2 regions of the Anaerobacillus sp. 63XJN7_4_ISO-PGPR-S23-413 genome follow, and region 1 is predicted to be linked to the other one. Evidence: riboswitches for the same ligand, from Rfam matches in the RefSeq annotation. Region 1 holds a riboswitch; the other holds the start of a gene.
What was found. Region 1 has a riboswitch for S-adenosylmethionine ahead of msrA (peptide-methionine (S)-S-oxide reductase MsrA). Riboswitches for the same ligand answer to the same signal wherever they lie in the genome.
Positions count from the first base shown of each region.

Region 2: it holds a riboswitch for S-adenosylmethionine, as region 1 does, so the genes downstream of both, metK (methionine adenosyltransferase) here and msrA (peptide-methionine (S)-S-oxide reductase MsrA) in region 1, are expected to answer to the same signal.

Region 1 covers NZ_CM149688.1:2,015,709-2,024,247, reverse strand. The annotation lists gene cydC (thiol reductant ABC exporter subunit CydC) at 1-482, opposite strand, end outside; gene cydD (thiol reductant ABC exporter subunit CydD) at 479-2,212, opposite strand; gene AC0VYO_RS10940 (hypothetical protein) at 2,470-4,713, shown strand; gene msrA (peptide-methionine (S)-S-oxide reductase MsrA) at 4,761-5,399, opposite strand; SAM riboswitch class I at 5,511-5,624, opposite strand; gene AC0VYO_RS10930 (Na+/H+ antiporter NhaC family protein) at 5,712-7,115, opposite strand; gene fni (type 2 isopentenyl-diphosphate Delta-isomerase) at 7,311-8,354, opposite strand; gene AC0VYO_RS10920 (glycosyl-4,4'-diaponeurosporenoate acyltransferase CrtO family protein) at 8,335-8,539, opposite strand, start outside.
Region 2 covers NZ_CM149688.1:3,137,573-3,146,111, forward strand. The annotation lists gene AC0VYO_RS16540 (glycosyltransferase family 4 protein) at 1-311, shown strand, start outside; gene AC0VYO_RS16545 (hypothetical protein) at 325-510, shown strand; gene AC0VYO_RS16550 (MSMEG_1061 family FMN-dependent PPOX-type flavoprotein) at 504-1,127, opposite strand; gene metK (methionine adenosyltransferase) at 1,270-2,466, opposite strand; SAM riboswitch class I at 2,675-2,784, opposite strand; gene pckA (phosphoenolpyruvate carboxykinase (ATP)) at 3,138-4,721, shown strand; gene AC0VYO_RS16565 (ABC transporter substrate-binding protein) at 4,913-5,908, shown strand; gene AC0VYO_RS16570 (ABC transporter ATP-binding protein) at 5,920-6,696, shown strand; gene AC0VYO_RS16575 (ABC transporter permease) at 6,677-7,477, shown strand; gene AC0VYO_RS16580 (cation diffusion facilitator family transporter) at 7,653-8,528, shown strand.

The DNA of each region.
Region 1 (8,539 bases):
AGAAGTGCAATTTCGAAAGAATAGAATAGCGTAAACCAAATCGTAACAAGGAATATGAGAATAAAAACTATAGGTGGATAAAAAACGCGAAGGTAAAAATGCTGCAGTCGATCAATATCTCCTACAATTCTACCTAGCAGATCTCCACTGCGATATCTCTGTGACAACCCTGCCGCTATTGGCTCAAGCTTTTTATAAAAGGAGACGCGCATGTTGCTTAAAATGGAAAACGTCGCGCGATGAGAATATATCCTTTCAAAGTAGCGTCCAGCTGCGCGGGCAAGTCCAAAAAATTTCACAACAGCTGTTAAAATCGCTAATGCAAACACAGGTAACGATAAGGCTGCCTTCGAAATTAAATAGCCGCTAGAAGCAAACAAGGCAACAGCTGTTATTCCCGCAATAAAACCAAATAATATTGAGAGGAGGATATCCCGTTTTTCTGTCAGCATCTCACGCCATACAAATGCTAGCTCTCTCATAAAGTGACCTCCGCCTTCTGCGTATCAACCATATCACGATACAACTCACTTGAAGCGTAAAGCGATTCATCGGTTCCTTCCGCGATCAAGTTTCCCTTATCAAGGAGTATAATATGATCGGCATTTCGTATTGTATGGATACGGTGTGCTACAGTAATCATTGTTGCGTTTTTTGATAGTTCTTTGATCGAAGTATGAAGAACTTTCTCTGTATATAAATCAAGTCCCGTTGTTGGTTCATCAAATAAAATAATCTCTGGTTGTTTTATAAATGCTCGAGCAAGCGCAATTCTCTGCTTCTCTCCTCCAGATATCCCTCTTCCGGATTCACCAATAACCGTCTCATAACCATTTTCAAGAGAAGCAATAAACGAGGAAATACCAGCTTTCTCAGCCGCCGCTTCGATTTGTATTTTATCCCTACTTTTTGATCCAATCGCGATATTTTCAGCGATCGTTCCAGTAAACAAATACGGGTTTTGTGATATAAAGCTTATCTTTGAAAACCAGCTTTCTTCTTCTAAACTTGTTAGGGGAATTTCGTCGGCGGTAATGGCACCTTCTTGAGGTGGAAGCAATCCACCAAGCAAATTCAAAAGCGTCGATTTTCCAGATCCACTCCGACCAATCACGGCCGTATTGCTATAAGGTTTAATAGTTAGATCAATAGAGGATAACCCAAATCCACTCTCCTGATAGCGATATGAAACGTTCTTAAACGCCAACAGTGGTGGCCTCTCCTTCGTTTCAAGTAATCGATCTCCCCATTTCATTTCGTCACTTTCACGATGAAGTTCTTCACTTACCTTTTTCATTGCACTCATGCTACCTCTACCAGTATGAAAAGCACTGCCTAGTTCCTTTAGGGAAAGATAGAACTCAGGAGCAAGCATAAGAAGGAAAAAGGCTGTAGCAAAAGACATGCTATTAAACACAATGAGACGAAGACCAATCTCAAGAGCGATAATCCCAATGCTTAACATTGAAATAAGCTCAAGCATAAGGGATGAAACAAACGCAACCTTAAGAACTTCGAGCGTTGCATCTCGATAATTCAAGCTGCTTTCTTCCATAATCGAGCGATATTTCTTCGATTGACGAAACAAGTTCAACGTAGTCAAACCCTGAATTGTATCAAGAAAGCGACCAGAAAAAACGGTCATCTGCTCTAGCTTCTCCTCGGATTTTTTCTGAGTACGAATGCCGATAATAATATAAAAGAGTGGAATGAATGGAGCCGTCACGATCATTATTAGCCCTGTTTCAATATGCTGAGTTGAAACTGCGATTAGAATAAAAAAAGGAATAACCGCCGTTTTAAACACTTGTGGAATGTATTGACTATAATAGGAATCAATCTCATCCACCGCATCTAGTAAAACGCTCACTTTCTGTCCAGATTGACCCTGGTAAGACGTTAGAAGTGCGTCTCGAGAAAATTTATTCAAAAGCGCTTCTCTTATTCTTTGTTTTACAATAGCGGCCATGTTAACGCCTGCTTTTCCCATTAAATAAGATACGCAAGGGCGTAGCGCCATGACAATCAGTAAGCCAATGAGATACGATGAAATGTCTGAATATGCTAGTTTTTCAATAAATACCCGATTCACTATTTCTACTGTAAGAAAAGCCTGTACAATAATGGATGCGCCAATCATAAGAGCACCTAAAATCATAAACAAGTGTGTGATTTTAAAACCTGAAGCATACGCTTTAAGTTCGTTCTTCACCTGATCCCCCACCTTTAGTTTCACAACAAACATACGTTTGTGAAATATTTCACATTAATTCTTAATTCCTATTGTACGACTTATACAAAGGAGAAGCAAATACTACGCAGCGATTATTTTTACAATTAAATGAACGAAATCTGTGCTAGAGTCATCGAGCCACTACTTATTCAATTGAGGCATTCTTAGATTTAGCATTCTTCCTTATTTCCTATTTGCTATAATGAAAGCAGCAGGATAAGAAATGGAGGATTAGCGTGGAACACGAACCTGAATTTGAAAAAACGCGTAAAAATACACACAAACGAAATAAATTAAAGCATTTATTGATTTCTTTTACTCAACCATTACAATCCTTCTTTAAAACCATATGGAAAGGAGCTTCTTACGGCGCTCTTTTTATGACAATGCTGCTAATCTTTTCGATTGGGTTTGATTTTCATACTGGACTGGGTCAAATAATGGACGTTATTCTTTTCCTATTAATTGCAGTTGTCAGTACACTGCTCACCGTTAAGATTGGTACATGGTTCATAGAGCATTTCAAAAGATTACCCTCTCTTCTCATTGCAAGTATTGGAGTCTCGCTTGCTATAACCATTTATACATTAGATCAATTTCGTCAATTAGAGAACATCCTTCCGCTCTCCTATCTCTTAATTGCAGTCGGTATCATCCTTGGCGCTATGTTCGGATACCCTCTTTCTAAAGGCATCAAAAAGCCAATGTCTATGATCATGCTACTGTTTGGTGTTTTAGCAACGTCAGCTTTTTCATACTGGTTATTCACACCTGGTTTAATGAATGATCGTCTCTCTATTAATGTAGAGCCGCTCTCACCTGTTAGTGATAACCCTTCAGAATACGGCTCATTTGATGTAACTACTTATACATATGGAAGTGGAAAGGATAAGCAACGTCCTGAATTTGGGGAGCAAGTAGATATTCAAACGATGTCAGTTAACGCTTCAAGTATGATTGGAGAATGGTCCAAAGAACGCGAGTGGTTCTGGGGCTTTAAAGACACCAATGTGCCACTTAATGGACGTGTATGGGTGCCTAAAGGAAATGGTTCTTTTCCTCTTGTCCTTATTGTCCATGGAAACCATAAGATGGAGGACTTCTCAGATGAAGGCTACAATTATTTAGGTGAGTTACTCGCTAGTCGTGGCTTTTTAACAGTATCAGTAGATGAGAACTTCTTCAATTCATCATGGTCTGGTGGCCTCGCAGGAGACATTAATGGACGCGCTTGGTTGCTGCTTAAACATATTGAAGAAATGGAGAAATTATCTTCTCAAAAAGATAATCCATTATTCAACAAAGTGAAGATGGATCAAATTGCTTTAATAGGTCATTCTCGCGGTGGTCAAGCTGCGATTTTAGCAGCAAAATTCAATGACCTTGATCGTTACCCAAATAACGGGAACATGACTTTTGATTTCCATTATAATATTGAATCTGTTATCGCACTTGCACCGACGGATTATCAAACACTTTCAGATCGAAAAATCGAAGTGGATGATGTCAATTATTTATTACTTCAAGGTTCTTATGATAGTGATTTATCGGAATTCGAAGGCGACCGACAGTATAATGGGATTGATTTAACTGGCAGTAAAGAAGCTATGAAAGCAGCCCTTTATATTGATCGCGCCAATCACGGACAATTTAACACAACGTGGGGAGAAAACGATACGTATTTCCCTTTCACGCTTTTATTAAATAAAGAGCCTCTTCTTAAAGGCACTGAACAACGACAAATAGCCCGCACATATGTTGCTGGCTTTCTTGAGGCGACGCTTCATCAAAATGAGTCCTATCAACCGATGTTTGAGGATTATCGCTATGCTCTCGAATGGCTACCTGATACAACATACATTAGTAAATATGAAGATCCTTCGTATCATATCTATAGCACCTTTGAAGAGGACGTTGATGTCACAACAGCGACATCTCCCTATATCACCATAGAGACTAATAGCTTGCTGCAATGGTATGAAGGAGAGCTTGAATTTCGACGCGATAAAGAAAGAGGTACTCATGGGGTCTTTTTGAAATGGGATCATTCCTATTCAAAGAACGGCACATACAAATTAAATTTCAAGAAAGCCCTTCAGGATCCATTTGCTTATACAATGAACAGTTCATTAACATTCACAGCAGCAAACCTTTCAGATCCATCTGACCAGCAACCTGTTGATTTCACAATCACGGCTAGTTCAGATAACGGAGCATCCGCTAGTGTTAAGCTGAGTGACGTCATGCAGTTGCAAGGTGTTCTTCCTATTCAACACACAAAAACAAAATACTTTGAAGAAGGACGTTATGGTGAACCTACTGAACCGGTTCTCCAAACCTTTAATATTCCGATGCAGCGATTCTTAGAAGCAAACAATGCCTTTAATCCGAAGAAGATGAATGCTCTTACGTTCGAATTTAATGCATCAGAGAAAGGAAAAGTCTTTATTGATCAAATAGGTGTCAATCAAGGTGATTAACTAAAAAAGGCCTTCCCTCATGACAATGAGAGAAAGCCTTTTTTCTATTATGAAATTTTGCAAGAAGACTGTCCACGCTTAGCAAGATAGCTTTGATGATACTCATCTGCACGATAGAATGAAGTGATTGGTACAATTTGCGTCACAACTGGTTTTTTGAAGCGTCCAGATCGCTCGAGTTTTTCTTTTGCAATCAATGCTATTTCTGCCTGCTCATTTGAGTGGTAAAAGATCGCTGAGCGATAGCGTGTTCCGACATCTTCTCCCTGTTTGTTTAAGGAGGTTGGATTATGATTTTCAAAGAAAACTTCTACAAGTTCTTCATAAGAAATGAGAGAAGGATCATATTCAACTTGTACGGATTCGGCATGGCCTGTTAATTCAGAATAAACATCTTCATAAGTTGGATTAATCGTCTCTCCTCCTGTAAACCCTGCTGAAGTTGAAATAACACCGTTCAATTGTTGAAATAGCGCTTCTACTCCCCAAAAGCACCCTGCTGCAAATGTTGCTTGTTCCACTATGACCACTCCGTTTCCTTTTCTCTGTATGGTTTTATTTGATCGAGCATATATGTTTTCTAATTCATTTAGTGATAACATATAAAGTTGCTTTTCACCCTTCTTATATATCCCTTGTGAGAGAAGGGCCTTAATAAGCTGTTGTTTTCTTGCTTCGTTATCCATTAGTGTATGCAATATCAGTCTCTCCCTCTACTAAAACATATTTCCAAATGAGGGTGCATAAAAAAACCCTCATCTGCTCGAACAGAAGAGGGTTTGGATAGACCGAGCCTCTTCTCATTTTTCGACTTTCGTCGCAGGAATTAGCACGGTTCCAATTGAACATAAGTTCATAGGTCCGTTGCCGAGGTATCTAAGGGCCAGTCCCTCCACCTCTCTGAATAAGAAGATCCTTTAAACAAAGGATTATTAAGTTAGTCCCAATAATAAATGGTTTTAAAACGGATGTCAATACAAAAGTACTCATAAAAATAATTATATTACAAAAGAGATAACAAAGTAGCCAGCTGCTGCTAATCCCGCCGCTAATAAAGCTGGGCCAAGCTTAAATTTCGCATATGTCATAGGATTCAACTGCAAGATCCTCGCAACTGTATTCGTATTGTCACTTAGCGGAGAAGCAAAAGCGCCAAATGTCCCACTCGCAAACACGGCTCCAATGACAACAGGTAGATCTGCTCCTGTAGAATACCCTAATGAAATACCGAGCGGCATTAAAATTCCCCATGTGCCCCATGATGAGCCAATAAAGTATGAAATAAACGCCCCAACGAGAAATAAGACTGGTGGTACAAATAAAGTAGGAATCCAATCAAGGTTTGAGGTAACAAAAGACGAGAAGCCAAGAGCTTCTGTTGAAGCTGCTAAGCCCCAAACGACAGTAAGCAAGACGATGACCGGCATCATCTCGTTACCACCTTCGATAAAATAAGTAACAAGGTCCTTTAAAGAAAAACGCTGAAATAAATAGAAAATGAACGTTAAAAGTACTGTAGTGAGAAGTGCAAAGACCATCGCGTCGAGGACATCTGCCTCAATAAACGCCTTGATTAAAGAAGTAAACCCCTTCTTATAACCACTCCAATATGTAAGAAGAAGTGTTAGGAGAATAACTCCTCCAAGAGGTATTAATAAATTCATCGGTTTCGTAGGAAGATCCTTCGCCACAGCTGGATGACAATCTTCCCATTGATCATCAAGCTTTTTTTCCACATTACCTGCGTCTGTAGCTGGCGTTTTTCGATGATGGAAAAAACTCAAATAAAAGCCAATCAATAAAATACTAATCGAAAAAAAGTTGTAAGGGATACTTTGAAGAAAGTAACGATAGCCATCTCCTTCAATGCCTTCTGCTTTTAGTGAAAGCTGCACAACAGATGACATATAGCCGACAAAAGCGGTAGCAATTGGCATTAAGACAATAACTGGAGTTGCTGTCGTTTCTATCACAAATCCAAGCTCCTGAGGAGTGATTTTCACTTTATTTAAAAGAGCTTTCATGATTGGGGCTACCGTTACAATGCGGAAACTAGGAGCACTAAATGTTCCTAGCGTTGACACCCACGTCAGAAATAACGCTCCTTTTTTTGAGTTGATTTTGGATGAGGCAACTTGAACAAATCCTTTTATCCCACCAGTATATTTCATCAATCCGATTAAGCCCGTAAACATATATAGAAAAAGGACGATTTTAACATTATTTTCATCTTTCAAACCAGTCATAATAAATTCATAGAACTGTTGTAAACCAATGATCAATCCAGGTTTGTATATAAATGATGCTGTTAGCAAACCCGCCGTTAATCCGGGGATCACTAGTTTTGTTTTCATCGCAATGATAATGACAACGATAAACGGAAAAATGGATAACCAGGCCATTAGCGTCGCCCTCCTTAAGCTCTAGTTTGCTCTCTAGAGAACGACCTATACTACGGGAACCGATAATGTTGATTCCTCATTCGTCTGAGCAAGTCGAGTTGCTCGAAGTCATTGGTGCCATATGGTTTAAATAAGACAAATTGAACATCGTTCCTTAACTTATTCATACAAAAAAGCCAGAGCTCAGTGCTCTGGCTATTTCTTTTTTAATGCGCTATTGTATTTTAATCTATTGATCGATGCAGCTCCAATTCCAAACATAGCTGTTCGTAATTCGAACTCAATTCGCTTTAATTGATCTGATAGCGCTTCTTCACTATCATCTACTGCATTTTCAAGTAATGCCCTACCAAATCCGGACACATCCGCCCCGAGAGCAATAGCTTTAGCTGCATCCACACCATTTTTTAGTCCGCCACTTGCAACCATCGGGACATCGGGATGCTGTTTCCTTACATCAATAATACAATCAGCTGTCGGGTTACCCCAATCTTGAAAAGCTTCGGCAGCTTGTTGTCTTAATGTTTGATGGGAACGAAAACTTTCAACTTGAATCCAGGATGTTCCACCCGCTCCAGCAACATCAATAAAACTGGCACCTGCACTTATAAGACGCTGAGCACTCTTCGCATCGATTCCCATGCCAACCTCTTTAATACCGAGTGGAACAGGGATCGCTTTTGCTACTTCTCGAATTTTATCGATTAAATCTTGGAAATTTGTATCACCCTCAGGTTGGAATACTTCTTGTAATGGATTTAAATGAAGCAGAAGCGCATCAGCTTGAATGAAGTCAATCGCTCTCTTACACTCTTCTACTGTAAAACCATAATTGAGTTGAACAGCTCCAATATTGGCTAGTATAGGAATGGTTGGTGCATGTTTTCTTACGTCAAATGAATAAGCGGATTTCGATTCTTGAATAGCGGCACGCATTGAGCCTACACCAAGCGCCCAACCATGTGCTTCAGCAGCTTTGGCAAGACGTTTATTAATCTCCCAAGATCGCTCTGTACCGCCGGTCATTGAGCTGATCAGAAATGGCGTCTTCAATTTCTTATTAAGAAATTGAGTGGAGATATCGACTTCATTATAATCAATTTCTGGTAGTGGATTATGCTTAAAACGATATTTTTCTAACCCCGTCGTAAGTCCCTGTCCTTCCACGTCTTCCGTTAGACAAATATCAATATGTTCGTTCTTTCTTTTTTCGGTTTGATCAAACCCCAAGTGTTCCAATGGAATTCCCCCTGCGCTGCTCTTTTTTCATCTGTCGATGTAATAATGGTTTTAACCTGAGTCGATTGTACCTTTGTATAAGAATAAATGGAAGATTAACTATTAAAGAATACCCAACCATTACTAAACCAATACTCAAAGGATTCCATAAGAAAAACAAGAATGAAGGTGGTATGAGAAGCCAA
Region 2 (8,539 bases), 1.1 Mb from region 1:
CAGCTACTGAAACATTTGGAAATGTCGCATTGGAGTCACTTGCCTCCGGGACCCCTGTTATCGCTGCAAATGCTGGAGGGTTATCCGACGTTGTCACTGGAGAAAGAAACGGTCTTTTCTGCTCTCCGTATAAAGAAGACGAATATATCCACGCTATCAATCGTCTCTTATCAGATGATACCGAACGGAGAATGATGGGTTATGAAGGACGTCGTTATGCACTTACTCAATCATGGGATGCGATCTTCGGACGATTAGTAGAGGATTATGAGAAAACAATTGGAATTAAAAGATTAGCTCGATATGCTTAGAAAGGAGAAAAAAATGATTCTTACTGTATTTGGGATTAACGAAATCGGCTTAACTGCACCTTCTATCTTCGCAACACATGGTCACAACTTGTACGCGCTAGATGAAATGCAAAAAATAGCAAATACGTATGATCTCATTTACTGCTCCATTGTTCAACCAAACATACACAAAGGTTTGGGCTCGATTTCTGTTCAATAAAGACGTTTAGTGTAACTTTCTTTCAACGATTCAATCACTTTTTCTTCGCCTATTTTTGCATGATCAGATAGCATTCTGGCAGCTGGGGCGAGCCCCTCAGTACTCGGCCATCGTTCAGGTTCAAAAAGATATGATCGTTTAAAGGCTTTGGCACAATGAATGTAGCATTCCTTTACTTCTACTCCAATACCTAACAAAGGCGTTTTCCCCTTATATTCACACTGCTCTAGCAGCGTTTTATCTTTTACAATCAAGGCCTTCCCATTAATACGCAACGCTTCTTCTCGGCCGGGAATCATCAGCAGCAAACCGATATTTGGGTTTTCTAATAAATTGATCAATGAGTCCATTCGTTTATTTCCCGGTCTTTCCGGTATCAATAAATGATGATCATCTAGAACCTGAATAAACCCCGGTGCATCGCCTCTTGGCGAAACATCACCACCCGTACTTGATTGGGTGGCAATCGTAATAAATGGTGTACGGCATATGAACTCTTTACAGTGTTTATCAAGAAAAGATATGACTTTGTTTGCAGCCAATTTACTCGGTATTCCTGCCATGTCTTTTAGTTCATTCACATCGGTCACGGTTTCTCCGAATATACTAGTATTCACACATTACACTCCTCCATTTTTTCTTCCATTTTATCACAACACCCATCTATTTTATGATAATTCAATACAATATAACGGATGTCAAAAAGGATGATAGAGCAAAAAAAAGAAGCCAAAATATTTTTGGCTTCTTAGAAATTAATTAAATTCCGGCACCCTGTTTAAGGGATTCTGCACGATCTGTTTGTTCCCATGGAAGGTCAATATCAGTACGTCCAAAATGTCCATACGCAGCTGTTTGCTTATAAATGGGACGTCTAAGATCAAGCATCTTTATAATGCCTGCTGGACGAAGATCGAAGTTCTCTCTTACTAGCTCTACAAGACTTTCCTCAGACACTTTTCCTGTGCCAAATGTATCAATAGCAATTGATACTGGCTGAGCAACCCCAATAGCGTAAGCAAGTTGAACTTCACAACGATCTGTTAGACCCGCTGCCACAAGGTTCTTAGCAACATAACGAGCAGCATATGCCGCAGAACGGTCTACTTTCGTAGCATCCTTACCTGAGAAAGCACCGCCACCGTGACGCGCATAACCGCCGTAAGTATCAACAATGATTTTTCTTCCTGTTAAACCTGCGTCACCCTGCGGTCCACCGATAACAAAGCGTCCTGTTGGGTTGATGAAGTATTTTGTTTCTTCATCAATTAATTCAGCAGGAACAACCGGCTTCACAACGTGTTCTTTGATGTTACGTTGAATTTGTTCAAGTGAAATTTCAGGATGATGCTGTGTAGAAACAACAATGGTATCAACGCGAACCGGCTTACCAGCTTCATCGTATTCCACTGTTACTTGTGTTTTACCATCAGGACGAAGATAAGGAAGAATTTCTTCTTTTCTTACTTCACTCAAACGACGCGCTAGTTTATGCGCAAGAGAAATCGGAAGCGGCATTAATTCCGCTGTTTCATTACAAGCGTAACCAAACATAAGCCCCTGGTCACCTGCACCAATTGCATCGATTTCATCATCTGACATCGTACCTTCACGTGCTTCAAGAGCAACGTTTACACCTGCAGCGATGTCTGCAGACTGTTCATCAATAGATGAAAGAACAGCACATGTTTCAGCATCAAATCCGTATTTCGCACGTGTATAGCCGATCGTTTGAATCGTCTCACGAACCACTTTCGGAATATCAACATAGTGTGATGTTGTAATTTCACCGGAAACTAGAACAAGACCAGTTGTTACTGTAGTTTCACAGGCAACGCGCGCATTTGGATCATGCGCAAGAATATCATCCAGAATGGCATCGGAAATCTGATCTGAAATTTTATCAGGATGCCCCTCTGTTACTGACTCAGAAGTAAACAAACGACGATTACTCACTCAAGTACCTCCTTAAGGATTGGATCCTATCTAATTATGTTGTAATGGATACGGTACTCATTTCCCTATTACCCTGTGCCGAAACGAGAGAACGAATTCAATTTCTTATCGTCTTACCTTTTTTTATAGCGTCATCAATCTCAACGACATTAAAAAAGCCCTTCCCTACAATCAGAGGGAAAAGGAGCTGATATCTCATGCCTTTCGCCTCTTATCTTCCAAGACTATCGTCTTGCAGGTTAGCACCTTAATCCTGTTGTATAGGAGTTGGTTGCTGAGCTTCATCGGGCCTGTCCCTCCGCCTGCTCGGGATAAGAGTATCCATTCTCGACATATAATAACGCACATGAAAGGATGTGTCAATGAAGAAAAGCGGAAGCGCCCGTTTAGCTTCGACAAGCGCTGGAGCCCTCCGAAAAGAACACGGGCTTTGTGTTCGAATTCAAGGGCGAAGCGACCGAACCACTACCCTAATCCTTTAGCCATAAAATAATCACTTCCTATATAATGGCGACAGGATTTCAACCTAAAGAAATAGTCATTCACCCATTTTTCACTTTTTATGCAAAAAATACATAGATTAGTATAGAATAATTGAATGAATGTGTTATACTATTTTTGAGTTAAACAAGTCAATCAACGAAATCTTTAAAAAAGGATGGGTTTAACGTATGAAAACAGCTTCCTTCTCCTCACCGTTATTGGATGCGATATTAAATAAGAATAATCCACATGTGAATTTATCAGTGTCTGAACTGGTTGAACATTCACTATTTAAAAACGAAGGGCAACTATCAGCTACAGGAGCTCTTCGCGTAGAAACCGGAAAATATACAGGACGTTCTCCTGGGGACAAGTTCATTGTAAAGGAAGATTCCGTAAAGAACAAAGTGAACTGGGAAACAAACCAACCTATTTCCGAAAAAAGTTTTGAAAACCTTTACACAAAGGTGTTGAACTATCTCGGTGAGAAAAAGGGACTTTATGTGTTTAAAGGATTTGCTGGTGCTGACCAGTCATCAAGACTACCCATTCAGGTTATTAATGAATATGCCTGGCATAACCTTTTCGCCCACCAGCTGTTCATCCGTCCGAATGAATCAGAGTTAAAAGAACATGACGCTGAATTCACTGTCATTTCTGCACCTGGTTTTCAAGCTGATCCAGAAGTGGATGGCACAAATTCAGAAACATTTATTATTATCTCCTTTGAGAAACGAACCGTCTTAATTGGTGGAACAGAATATGCTGGAGAAATTAAAAAGTCTATTTTCACCGTTATGAACTACTTATTACCAGAGCGAAATATTCTTTCAATGCACTGCTCTGCTAACGTAGGTAAAGAGGGGGATGTTGCTCTATTTTTCGGTTTATCTGGAACTGGAAAGACAACGCTCTCAGCAGATGCTCATCGATCTCTTATCGGTGATGATGAACACGGATGGTCTATGAATGGTGTCTTTAATATTGAAGGTGGATGCTACGCTAAGTGCATCAACTTATCAAAAGAAAAAGAACCTGAAATCTGGGATGCAATTCGCTTTGGAACGGTTCTTGAGAACGTTATGATGGATAACGGCTCGCGTGAACCAGACTACGATAACACTAGTCTAACTGAAAATACTCGCGCTGCCTATCCGATTGACGCCATACCTAATATTGCAATTCCTAGCGTTGCCGGACATCCCAACACGATTATTTTCTTAACGGCAGATGCATTTGGCGTCCTTCCTCCAATTAGCAAACTGACCAAGGAACAAGCCATGTTTCATTTCCTATCAGGTTACACGAGCAAGTTAGCCGGAACAGAAAGAGGCGTCACTTCACCAGAAGCCACTTTCTCTACATGCTTTGGTGCACCGTTCTTGCCATTACCTGCCCATCGCTATGCAGAAATGCTCGGCGAGAAAATTATGGAGCATGATGTTCAAGTCTTCCTCGTAAATACCGGATGGTCTGGGGGCGGTTATGGTGTCGGAGAGCGCATGAAGCTTTCATATACTAGAGCGATGATCCAGGCGGCTTTAAATGGAGAACTTGATCGTATCGAAACAGTAACAGACCCTATTTTCGGATTGCATATTCCTTCTCATTGTCCAGGTGTTCCAGCAGAAGTATTGCAGCCAAAACAAACATGGGAAGATCAAGAGAAATATGATGAGAAAGCAAAAGATCTCGCTACTAAGTTTGTGAAGAACTTCGACAAATTCTCAAATGTAGCTGACGAAATCAAACAAGCAGGCCCAAATGTTTAGTCTCATTGCAAAAAGCACCTTAACGGGTGCTTTTTTTATTTGAAGACTCATTCACCTCAACTTCGCGCATCCTCCTCTTTCTATCTACCTCCATTAATTTACCTATTCAAAACACCAATTGTTTTAAAATACATAGGCTATAGTATCTAAAACATGAGCCTACCTCATGTGACAAATGTGGAGGATAGATAATGAAAAGAAACTGGTTTATAACGTTTTGTATATACACAAGTGTATTTCTTCTTATTCTTTCGGCGTGTGGTACAAATAGTGGAAACGATCAGGTAAGAGTAGCTGAGGTTACACGCTCGATTTTCTATGCACCACAATACGTGGCACTCTCAGAGGGTATTTTTGAGAAGCATGGCATTGATGTCGAATTAACGACTACTTGGGGCGGAGATAAAACAATGACCACTCTACTATCTAACGGAGCTGATGTCGCCCTTGTAGGATCAGAGACGTCCATTTATGTCTATGCACAAGGCACTGATGACCCTGTCATAAACTTTGCTCAACTTACACAAACAGACGGTACGTTCCTTGTATCAAGAGAAAAAGTCGATCATTTTGAATGGGAAGATTTGAAGGGAAGTACATTCCTTGGCCAACGTAAAGGTGGTATGCCACAAATGGCTGGTGAATACGTGCTGAAACAGAAAGGAATTGATCCACAAAACGATTTGGACCTCATTCAAAATATTGATTTCGCAAACATTTCAAGCGCATTCGCTTCTGGAACTGGCGATTACGTTCAGTTATTCGAGCCAACAGCAAGTGTCTTTGAAGAACAAGGGGTTGGACACATTGTAGCTTCATTTGGAAAAGAATCAGGGAAAATTCCATATACAGGATTTATGGCAAAAGAAAGTTATTTGAGTAAAAATGCTGATGTAGCAGAGCGTTTTACAAAAGCACTTTATGAGGCTCAACTGTGGGTAGATACTCATTCTTCTGCAGAAATTGCAAAGTCAATTGAACCCTTCTTTCAGGATACCGATCTTGAACTCATTACAACTGTAGTAGATCGTTACAAAAGCCAGCATTCATTCGCTACAAACCCATCACTGGATCAAGAAGAATGGGATAACTTACAAAATATTATGGATGAAGCAGGAGAACTCCCAAAACGCGTTGATCATAGCAAATTAGTAGATAATAGCTATGCCGAAAAAGCGCAAAAATAGGAGGGAAAATAATGTCTTTCCTTCAACTCAACGCTATTTCACATGTGTATTTAACGAAAAACGCTGCCAAAGAAGCGATTTCCAACCTCTCTTTCGCTATTGAAGAAGGAGAATTCGTTTCCCTCCTTGGGCCTAGTGGATGCGGGAAATCTACTCTGTTGTCGATCATTTCAGGATTAGTAAAACCTACTGAAGGGAGCGTTTCTCTACAAAATAAAATTATAAAATCTCCCGGCGAACGAATGGGCTATATGCTTCAACAGGATTACTTGTTTCCTTGGAAAACAATTGAAGAAAATTGTTTTATAGGATTAAAGCTTCTAAACAAGTTGACAGCGGATAAAAAAGAACAAACATTGGAATTATTGGATAGCATGGGGTTAAGCGATGTCCGCTCGGCCTATCCTGATCAGCTTTCAGGTGGAATGCGTCAACGCGTAGCTCTCGTTCGCACACTTGCAACAGATCCTGATCTACTGTTATTAGATGAGCCTTTCTCTGCACTTGATTATCAAACAAAATTAAAACTCGAAGACCTCGTGTTTAAAACATTAAAGAAGCATCGAAAAACCGCCTTGCTGGTGACTCATGATATTGGAGAAGCGATTGCGATGTCAGACCGCATCATCCTCTTATCGCCTCGTCCCGGGAAAATCGCGAGAACTTTTCAAGTCCCAGCTTCCCTTAAAGAATTACTTCCTTTTGAAGCTAGGAATGATTCTGCTTTCCCTGAGAATTTCCAGCTGATATGGAAGGAGCTTGATTCTCTTGAACCATCTCCAACTTAAACAAAAGCATCAACATTATCTAAGAGAATTGAAAAGGGAAAGAAATGAAATATTGGGTTTTCAAGTGTGTATTCTCTTTGCATTTCTTACTTTATGGGAAATAGCAGGAAGGTTCACATGGATCGATCCATTATTATTTAGCTACCCCTCTAAAATTGCTTCTCTCTTTATAACTAAAGTAACAGATGGGTCATTACTGTTACACACTGGTGTAACGTTGCTTGAAACAATTGCAGGATTTCTTCTTGGAACAGTACTTGGGACCGTGTTCGCGGCAATTCTATGGTGGTCACGCAAGGCTTCTAGAATCTCAGATCCGTATCTTGTTGTATTGAATTCCATGCCTAAAGTAGCTCTTGGCCCGATCATCATAGTTGCGCTTGGTCCAGGTTATATCTCCATTATTACGATGGGTGCTTCTATTTCCGTTATTATTACTACTCTTGTGATCTACCACGCATTTCATACTGTTGAACCAAACTTCATCAAAGTTATTCGCTCATTTGGTGGTAATAAGCGCCAGATCTTCTTTGAAGTAATCCTGCCATCTTCCTTTCCAGCGATTATCTCTACCTTGAAAGTAAATGTGGGTTTATCGTGGGTCGGCGTTATTGTTGGGGAATTTCTCGTTTCAAAGCAAGGTCTTGGTTATATGATTATTTATGGCTTCCAAGTATTTAATTTCACATTGGTTTTACTGAGCTTATTTATGATTGCGATTCTCTCATCAATCATGTATTTAGGAGTCGAATGGTTAGAACGGAAATTAATTAAACACTAGCTCCTCATAAGAGGGGCTTATTTTGTTGTGATTGGGCAAACTAGTTAGCCACCACTCACAAATATGATGGGTTCCTACACGTCTTACCACTTGCAAAATGATTGCTATAGACCCAACCAAATACCATCTGCTAGCATATAGAAGAACATATTCTTATATAAGACAGGTGAAAACAATGAGCGCACTAAGAGGTGTATGGCTTAGCATAACAGCTTACTTACTACTTTCAATGATCAAATTAGCCGCAGGGTATCTCTTTGGTTCAGAAGCCCTCTTAGCAGACGGATGGAATAACGCATCAGATATCGTGGCATCCATTGCTGTTTTAATTGGCATGAAAATCTCTCTTAAGCCACCAGACTTGAACCATCCATATGGCCATTCTCGAGCAGAAACCGTTTCTTCTCTATTCGCCTCATTTGTTATGTTTGCGATTGGAATACAAGTCCTCTTCCATACAGCTACTGTCTTACTCAGTGGTAAAGTCTCCTCTCCTCCACTTAGCTCTGCCTGGGTTGCCTTTTTTGGAATGATCGTTATGGGAGGCGTTTATCTTTTTAACTACCGCCTCGCTAAAAAAACGAATAGCCTCGGACTAATGGCTGCAGCTAAAGACAATTTATCAGATGCTCTCGTTAGTCTAGGTGCTTTTATTGGAATTATTGGTGCTCACTTTAACATGCATTGGCTAGATCCTCTTACAGGCTTTATTGTAGGTCTTATCATATGCAAAACGGCTTATGATATCTTTAAAGATTCATCACTCATGTTAACGGATGGATTTGATAAAGAGAAATTGAATGATATAGAGGCGACGATCCAAAACATTGAAGGGGTAGAAACATTAGTGGATATTAAAGCACGGATGGCCGGAAATGATATTATTGTCGATGCCGTTGTAGAGGTAGCACCTCATTTAAATATTAAAGAAGGGCATACGATTACGGACAAAATAGAAGCCCAGTTAGAGAAGGATCATGACGTTCGAAATGCCACCATTCATGTTGAACCTGGCAGGGAAATTACTGAAAGAGGCTCTGCCAATGAATAGTGCATTCTCCA